4 regions of the Morganella sp. BCCO 40_0007 genome follow, and region 3 is predicted to be linked to each of the others. Evidence: predicted binding sites of a transcription regulator. Region 3 holds the regulator's gene; each other region holds the start of a gene.
What was found. The regulator PurR, encoded in region 3, represses purine synthesis genes. The targets are predictions, from matches to a motif close to CANGCAAACGTTTGCNTG.
Positions count from the first base shown of each region.

Region 1: the regulator PurR is predicted to act here: its motif matches at 1,352-1,369, upstream of purE (5-(carboxyamino)imidazole ribonucleotide mutase).
Region 2: the regulator PurR is predicted to act here: its motif matches at 1,133-1,150, upstream of purM (phosphoribosylformylglycinamidine cyclo-ligase).
Region 4: the regulator PurR is predicted to act here: its motif matches at 1,279-1,296, upstream of purL (phosphoribosylformylglycinamidine synthase).

Region 1 is NZ_JAVBIN010000017.1:34,065-36,270, forward strand. Features, by position in the region: gene purK (5-(carboxyamino)imidazole ribonucleotide synthase) at 1-730, opposite strand, end outside; gene purE (5-(carboxyamino)imidazole ribonucleotide mutase) at 730-1,254, opposite strand; gene R5268_RS18140 (UDP-2,3-diacylglucosamine diphosphatase) at 1,403-2,125, opposite strand; gene ppiB (peptidylprolyl isomerase B) at 2,128-2,206, opposite strand, start outside.
Region 2 is NZ_JAVBIN010000008.1:190,489-192,694, reverse strand. Features, by position in the region: gene uraA (uracil permease) at 1-265, opposite strand, end outside; gene upp (uracil phosphoribosyltransferase) at 334-960, opposite strand; gene purM (phosphoribosylformylglycinamidine cyclo-ligase) at 1,214-2,206, shown strand, end outside.
Region 3 is NZ_JAVBIN010000007.1:227,311-229,516, forward strand. Features, by position in the region: gene sodB (superoxide dismutase [Fe]) at 1-321, shown strand, start outside; gene R5268_RS19450 (YnhF family membrane protein) at 433-516, opposite strand; gene purR (HTH-type transcriptional repressor PurR) at 793-1,818, shown strand; gene punR (DNA-binding transcriptional activator PunR) at 1,822-2,206, opposite strand, start outside.
Region 4 is NZ_JAVBIN010000005.1:22,590-24,795, reverse strand. Features, by position in the region: gene purL (phosphoribosylformylglycinamidine synthase) at 1-1,200, opposite strand, end outside; gene mltF (membrane-bound lytic murein transglycosylase MltF) at 1,459-2,206, shown strand, end outside.

The DNA.
Region 1 (2,206 bases), on a different contig from region 3:
GCACACGCGGTGCAAGCTCGTTGATCAGAAGACCATCCTCTGTGACAAAACATTCCATTGCCATCACACCGGTATAATCCAGCTCATTGAGGATCGCGCCCAGCATCTGCTCAGCTTGTTCCTGAAGCGGATTTTGTGTCTGCGGGAAGGCCACGCTCATGCGCAGAATGCCCTCTTCGTGATGATTATGCGTCAGCGGGTAAAACACACATTCCCCGGCACGGTTACGGGCGCCGACCAGCGACACTTCACCGGAAAACAGAATGCCTTTCTCGGCGATGCACTCACCGTAAATTTCCGGCGGCAGGGCGGATTCATCCCCGAGACGCACACGCCACTGGCCGCGGCCGTCATAACCGCCGGTACGGCGCTTGACGATGACAAAGTCCCCGAGGCGGGCAAAAATATCGGGCCATTCATCAGGGGAAGAAAGCGGTTGCCACGGTGAGGTGGCGAGATGCAGATCATCCATCAGTTTTTTCTGCGGCAGGCGGTCAGCCAGACGCGGAAAGATATCCCGGTTGATAAAGGCGGGATGCTGCTCCAGCACTTGTGTCAGCGCGGTTTGCGGCCATTGCTCGATTTCAGCGGTGATCACACTGTGCTGATAAGGAACGGCTTCCGGTTCGGCATCTAACCCGACAGGATAAACAGAAATGCCCAGCGGCTCACCGGCCTGGCGCAGCATCCGGCCCAGCTGGCCGTTTCCCAGAACGCACACCGGTTTCATCAGCAGGCCTCCCGCGGGTCCGGGTTGCTGAGCACATCATCGGTCTGTGCTGTGCGCCATTCAGTCAGACGGACAAGCAGTGCCTCATCATGCAGGGCAAGAATCTGTGCAGCAAGCAGAGCGGCATTGGCGGCACCGGCTTTACCGATCGCCAGCGTGCCGACCGGAATACCTTTCGGCATCTGCACAATAGAATAGAGACTGTCGACGCCGCTGAGTGCGGCGCTCTGCACCGGCACACCCAGCACCGGAACGAGGGTTTTGGCCGCCAGCATACCCGGCAGATGCGCGGCACCACCGGCACCGGCGATGATCACATCAAACCCGTTCTCTTTTGCGGTTTCAGCGAAAGAAAACAGTTTGTCCGGCGTGCGGTGCGCAGAAACCACTTCGGTGTGATAAGGCACCTGAAGCAGGTCGAGGATCGCAGCGGCGTGCTCCATGGTGCTCCAGTCACTTTTGGAACCCATAACAATAGCCACTTTGGCTGCCGGTGAGTGTTGTTGCGAAGAGGCGGCGTTCATGTTTTCGGTGCTCCTGTACATCCCGCGTCACGAAAATTGACAGACGTCCGGCAGTGAGCCGGTGAAGAAGACGGGCATAATATCATGGTAAATCACGAAGGAAAACGTTTGCGTCACGGATTTTTCACAAATACGGGCAGGTAATGGCTCAGAACGGAAAGAAGATCAGCGAAATACTGTCCGGGGTGATTTTAAAGGCGGAACCCTGAGAATGCCACGCACCGAGAACACCGCGAAAGTGCGTTTCGCCGTCAGCGGAAACATCGTGTACCGCAGGACGGTGGGTGTGACCGTGGATCATCCAGCGTGTCCGGTACTGACGGAATGCTTTCATCACCTCGTTCTGATTTACATCCATAATCGCTTCGCTTTTGCGCTGATTGGCAGACTGACTGCCCGCCCGCATTTTCTTCGCGATTTTCAGGCGCAGTGACAGCGGCAGCCACAGAAACAGGCGCTGTATCCACGGAGTGTGAACACGCTGACGATAATGCTGGTAATCCGTGTCATCGGTACAGAGAGTATCACCGTGCAGGATCAGGATCTGATGCCCTTCGGCTTCAATTACCTGTGTATCCGGCAGCAGTGTCATTCCGCACTGACGGGCATAGCGTTTGCCCAGCAGAAAGTCACGGTTACCGCAGATAAAAAAGATCTTCACGCCGCTGTCACTGAGGGATTTCAGCGCATCGGCCACGGTTTTATGCAGCGGGTTCGGGTCATCATCACCAATCCAGTAATCAAAAAAATCACCGAGAATATAGAGTTGTGAGGCGTGAACCGCCTGTTCCCGCAGAAAACGAAGAAAGCCGGCGGTGATCGCCGGCTCATGCTCATTTAAATGCAAATCTGCAATAATAAGCGTGGTCATACTTACTCAGAAACAGTCACGCTTTCGATGATCACATCTTCACGCGGCACATCCTGGTGCATACCGCTGTTACCGGTTTTA
Region 2 (2,206 bases), on a different contig from region 3:
GTTCATAACCCAGCGGCAGCAAAATCAGTACCGGTGAAATAAAGGCAAAGCTGGAGCCCAGATACGCCGGGATTTTTCCTTTACAGATAAACAGGTACAGCAGCGTCCCGATACCGTTAAATAACAGGATCGTGGCCGGGTTTACCTGAAACAGGATCGGCACCAGAACCGTTGCACCAAACATCGCAAACAGGTGCTGTAAACTTAACGGAATGGTGACCAGCAGTGGTGGGCGTTCATCGACTTCAATAACGCGGCGCGTCATCTTAAACCTCTTAATGATTACTCAGGGATATGCCAAAAAAAAGCCGACTATCAAGTCGGCTCATTAACTTATTTCGTACCAAATATCTTATCGCCCGCATCACCCAGGCCCGGCACAATGTAACCGTGCTCGTTGAGGTGATCGTCGACGGATGCCGTGTACAGCTCAACATCCGGATGCGCTTTTTCCAGTGCTTTCAGACCTTCCGGTGCAGCAACCAGTACGAGGATTTTAATCGCGGTGCAGCCTGCTTTTTTCAGCAGATCAATCGTAGCGATCATCGAACCGCCGGTTGCCAGCATCGGGTCAACCACCAGCGCCATGCGTTCTTCAATATTAGAGGCTAATTTCTGGAAGTACGGTACCGGCTCCAGTGTCTCTTCATCACGGTAAACACCGACAACACTGATACGGGCACTCGGGATACTTTCCAGCACACCGTTCATCATACCGATACCCGCACGCAGGATAGGTACGACGGTAATCTTTTTACCCTTGATTTGTTCAATTTCGACCGGACCACACCAGCCGTCAATTGTCACTTTCTCAGTTTCTAAGTCTGAAGTTGCTTCATAGGTCAGCAGGCTACCGACTTCTGAGGCCAGTTCACGAAAGCGTTTTGTGCTTATATCATGATCTCGCATCAGGCCAAGTTTGTGTTTAACGAGCGGGTGTTTTACCTCGGTGACTTTCATGGGTTCTCCTACTGTGTAAGCCCTGGCGGACAAAAAAATCGCGAGATTATACCGCTTTTCTGCTGCTGCGCCACCCTTGATTTGTTGATTATAGTCAATTATCACGCGTTTCATGTTCGTTACATGAATAAGTGTGAACTGACGCATTTTGACAAAATCCGGCGTAAATCCTCTCGCAAACGTTTGCGTGGCCTGTTAGAATAGCCGCGTTTTCGATTCACCCACTTACTTGCAATCGCCGTTGGGGGCCGCAGTGACTGACAAAACTTCCCTGAGTTACAAAGATGCCGGTGTTGATATTGATGCCGGTAATGCCTTAGTTTCCCGTATTAAGCATGTTGTCAAAGAGACACGCCGTCCTGAAGTGATGGGCGGGCTGGGTGGTTTCGGTGCGCTGTGCGCGGTACCGCAGAAATATAAAGAGCCGGTACTGGTTTCCGGCACTGACGGCGTCGGCACCAAGCTGCGCCTGGCGATGGATCTGGCGCGTCATGACACTATCGGTATCGACCTCGTCGCCATGTGTGTGAACGATCTGGTGGTCGCCGGTGCTGAGCCCCTCTTCTTCCTCGACTATTACGCGACCGGTAAACTGGATGTTGATACTGCTGCCCGCGTGGTTACCGGTATTGCCGAAGGCTGTAAGCAGGCAGGCTGTGCACTGGTCGGCGGTGAAACCGCTGAAATGCCCGGCATGTATCACGGTGATGATTATGATGTTGCCGGGTTCTGTGTAGGCGTAGCGGAAAAATCAGAAATCATCGACGGCAGCAAAGTCCGTGCCGGTGATGTGCTGATCGCGCTGGCATCCAGCGGCCCGCACTCCAACGGCTATTCCCTGATCCGCAAAATCCTGGAAGTCAGCAATACAGACCCTGCGACAACAGAGCTTGACGGCAAATCCCTGGCGGATCATCTGCTGGCACCGACCAAAATCTATGTCAAATCTGTACTGAAGCTGATTGAAAATACCGATGTCCACGCGATTGCGCACCTGACCGGCGGCGGTTTCTGGGAAAATATCCCGCGTGTGTTACCGGCCTGTACTCAGGCGCGGATTGACGCCGCATCCTGGCAGTGGCCATCCGTCTTTAACTGGCTGCAACAGGCCGGCAATGTGGATGATTATGAAATGTACCGCACCTTTAACTGTGGTGTCGGTATGGTGATCGCCCTGCCTGCCGCCGCCGTACCGGCCGCACTCGCCCTGCTGACTGAAGCCGGTGAGAACGCATGGCTGATTGGT
Region 3 (2,206 bases):
GGCGAGCCGACCGGTAAAATCGCTGACGCTATTAACAGCACATTCGGTTCATTTGCTGAATTTAAACAGCAGTTTACCGATGCCGCAGTGAAAAACTTCGGTGCCGGCTGGACATGGCTGGTGAAAAAAGCAGACGGCAGCCTGGCTATCGTGAATACTTCTAACGCGGCAACCCCGGTCAGCGGTAACGATAAACCAATCTTAACCGTCGATGTCTGGGAACATGCTTATTATATCGACTACCGTAATGCCCGTCCTAAATACCTGGAAAACTTCTGGGCATTAGTGAACTGGAAATTTGCGGAAGAAAACCTGGCGTAATCCGGGAACAAAAGACTGTTATTCAAAAACAGTTATTCAAAAACTGTTGATTAAAAACAGTCGATCAAAAAAGGGCGGAATTTTCCGCCCTTTTGTACTGTATGGGGTATATCAGAAAAGCATTATTGAAAACAGTACGATCATAACCAGTGCTGCAACCGCTGTTGACAAACCATATTTCAGATCTGTATCCATTCTTATCTCCAAAATAGCTGCTTAGTGACCAATGATGACTACCTGACATCCTGAATCATCAAAATAATTAAAACGGATGGTCTGACCGGAAAACCCGAATAGCTGACCATATCAATAACCATAGCACAGGTAATATTTTTTACTTTTGACCCGGATCAGACAACAATGCCTGTTTTTACAGAAATTTTTCTATTGTTACTGCATAATGGCACTATAATAGCAATCGATTAACCGAATAATAAAATACAGACCGGCAGGTCAGGAGTTGTTTTCATCATGGCAACGATTAAAGATGTGGCTAAGCGCTCGGGCGTCTCCACCACAACCGTCTCCCATGTCATTAATAATACCCGTTTCGTTGCGGAAGAAACGAAGGCGGCTGTCTGGGCTGCAATCAAAGAACTGCACTATTCACCGAGCGCCGTGGCGCGCAGTCTGAAAGTCAATAACACCAAATCCATTGGTCTGCTGGCCACCTCCAGTGAAGCCCCGTATTTCGCGGAAGTGATTGAGGCGGTGGAAAACAGCTGCTACAGCAAAGGTTATACCCTGGTGCTGTGCAACTCACATAATAATCCTGACAAGCAGAAAGCCTATCTGGCGATGCTGGCACAAAAGCGTGTCGATGGTCTGCTGGTCATGTGTTCGGAGTACCCGGATAAGCTTATTACCATGCTGGAAGGCTACCGCAATATTCCGATGGTGGTGATGGACTGGGGCAAAGCGCGCGGGGATTTCACCGATGCGATTATCGATAACGCCCTGCACGGCGGTTATCTCGCCGGACGTTACCTGATTGAACGCGGTCACCGCGATATCGCGGTCATTCCGGGGCCGCTTGAGCGGAACACCGGCGGCAACCGTCTGGAAGGATTCAGTAAGGCAATGAAAGAAGCCGGAATTACTGTGCGTGATGAATGGGTTGTCCAGGGTGATTTCGAACCGGATTCCGGCTACCGGGCGATGACACAAATTTTGTCCGGTAAACAGCGGCCGACCGCGGTATTCTGCGGTGGTGATGCCATGGCCATGGGCGCAATTTGTGCCGCCGATGAACTGGGACTGCGTGTACCGCAGGATATTTCTGTGATCGGGTATGACAATATCCGCAACGCCCGCTACTTCACACCTGCCCTGACGACCATCCATCAGCCGAAAGAGCGTCTGGGACAGATGGCGCTGACCATGCTGCTCGACCGTATCGTCAACAAACGCGAAGACGCGCAGACCATTGAGGTGCATCCGCGTCTGGTCGAACGCCGCTCCGTGGCGGATGGTCCGTTTATCGACTACCGCCGCTGACGATCATCTCAGCCATTCGGCATTGAGTGTTTCGCTGTCGCCGAGATAATCAAGCAGCCAGCTCAGTGCCGGTGAAGTATCCTTATCCACCCAGGTGATGCAGCACGGGCTGTCCGGCAGCGGCTGTTCAATCTTCAGCGCGGTCAGCCGGCCTTGCGCAATAAGCGGATCTGCACGGTGTGCGGGCATCATCGCTGCACACAGACCGGCTTCCACACAGGCAATCCCGCGATCCCAGTCCGGTACCACCAGACGGCGCTGATTATCCAGTGCCCACGTGTCGCGTTTCGGCAGGGAACGCGAGGTATCTTCCAGACATAAACTCGGGTACGGCACCATCTCCTCATTGGTCAGAACATGACCGGCAGAGGCCAGCGGATGTGCCGGA
Region 4 (2,206 bases), on a different contig from region 3:
GTTGTGGCTGCTGACTTTCTCTTCATACGTACGGAAATACCCGAGCAGTGCCGGACGGCCGAATTCGTTATTAAATGCCGCGCCGCCGAGCGGGCCTTCGGTCATGATGTCATACGCGCTGACAATACGGTCCGGTCTGCCGAAATCCTGCTCCCACGGCTGGGTAAAGCCCGGAATGCGCAGGTTGGAAACCGAAAATCCGGTCAACCCCGCTTTCGGTTTGGCGCCGCGCCCGGTCGCGCCTTCATCACGGATTTCACCACCGGAGCCGGTTGCCGCCCCCGGCCACGGGGAAATAGCGGTCGGGTGGTTATGGGTTTCCACTTTCATCAGGATATGTGTTTCTTCCTGATGATACTGATAGCTGCGATCATCCCCTTCCGGGAAGAAGCGCCCGACGGACGAGCCTTCCATCACTGCCGCGTTATCTTTATAAGCGGACAGCACATGATCCGGGGTCTTTTCAAAGGTGTTTTTAATCATTTTGAACAGGGATTTCGGCTGTTCTTCGCCGTCAATCACCCAATCCGCATTAAAAATCTTGTGGCGGCAGTGTTCAGAGTTTGCCTGAGCAAACATATAGAGTTCCGCATCAGACGGGTTGCGGCCAAGCCCGGTGAATGCATCCGCCAGATAATCAATTTCATCTTCCGCCAGCGCCAGCCCCAGCGAAATATTGGCTTTTTCCAGTGCCGCACGCCCCTGTCCGGACAGATCAATCACGGTCAGCGGGGCCGGTTCATGACGGGCAAACAGCGCCTGAGCCTGCGACAGCTCACTGAAAACAGTTTCTGTCATACGGTCATGCAGCAGTGTACTCAATTGCTGATGTTCATTCTCAGTCAGCCCTGTGGTAGTAATATAGTAGGCAATTCCCCGCTCCAGCCGGGTAACGGCTGACAGACCGCAGTTGTGCGCAATATCGGTGGCTTTTGACGACCAGGGCGATAATGTCCCCGGACGCGGTGTGACAAGAAACAGAACCCCTTCCGGTGCATGTTCCGCCAGTGACGGGCCGTAACGGAGCAACTGCTGTAATTTGGTGTGCTCATCGTCGGTCAGAGGTGCGGAAAGATCAGCAAAATGCACATATTCCGCATAGATGTTGGTCACCGGCAGGTGGTGTTCAGTGAACGCGCTGATAAATTTTGATACGCGAAACGCAGATAACACAGGTGAGCCACGCAAAATTTCCATAATTGTCAGTTCTCTCTTTTTAACACGCAGAGCCATCGGCCCGGAGGGGAAACGGGCACATTATAGAGCAATACTGACGCCGACGAAACCGTTTGCGTGACGTTTTTTCCGGGAGGGAATTTTTCCGGATTTCAGCCCGGAAAAGCGGAATAAAGTTGCACCGTGACAAAATGTTGAGCAAAATGTCCGATTACTGGAAATATAACCATGGTAATTTATGCCTCTGAATGAACTCTTTTGTGTAACCGGTGAGATGCGCCTTTGGTACATAAAAAGCTAAATTATGTCGTCATCGTCGTCGTCGCGCTGTTCGCTGCGGCGCTGATCGCCATCAATATCAGCTGGCCGTCCCAGCAGCCGCAGCTCAACCGTATTCTTGCGCGGGGAGAACTGCGTGTCAGCGCGATCACTTCGCCGCTTATCAGCTTTAATAAGCAGGGACAGGCCAGCGGCTTTGATTACGAGCTGGCGCAGCGTTTCGCCGACTACCTCGGTGTGAAACTGGTGGTGCAGGAGCGCGACAGCGTTAATGACCTGTTCAGCGATCTTGCCAGTAACGACGCCGATCTGCTCGCTGCCGGGCTTATCTACAATGAAGACCGCCTGGAAACCGCCCTGACCGGCCCGGCTTACTACACTGTCGCGCAGCAGCTTATCTACCGCATGGGTAACAAACGTCCGCGGGATTTGGGTGATCTCGGCTCACCGGTCTGGGTCACCGCCGGCAGTTCGCATGCCCGCCTGCTCCGCCAGCTCAAAGCGGAAAAATACCCGGATCTGGAGATCCGCGAGGTTGCAGATAAAAACAGCAATCATCTTCTTCAGCGCCTGGCAAAAGGCGAGATTGACTATGTCATCAGCGATTCTGTCAGCGTGGCACAAGAGCAGCATATTCACCCGAATGTTACTGTCGCCTTTGAAATTACGGAAAACCAGCCGCTGACCTGGTATCTGAAGCGCAGTGATGACAGCAGCCTGCACGCCGCCCTGCTCGATTTCTTTAACCAGA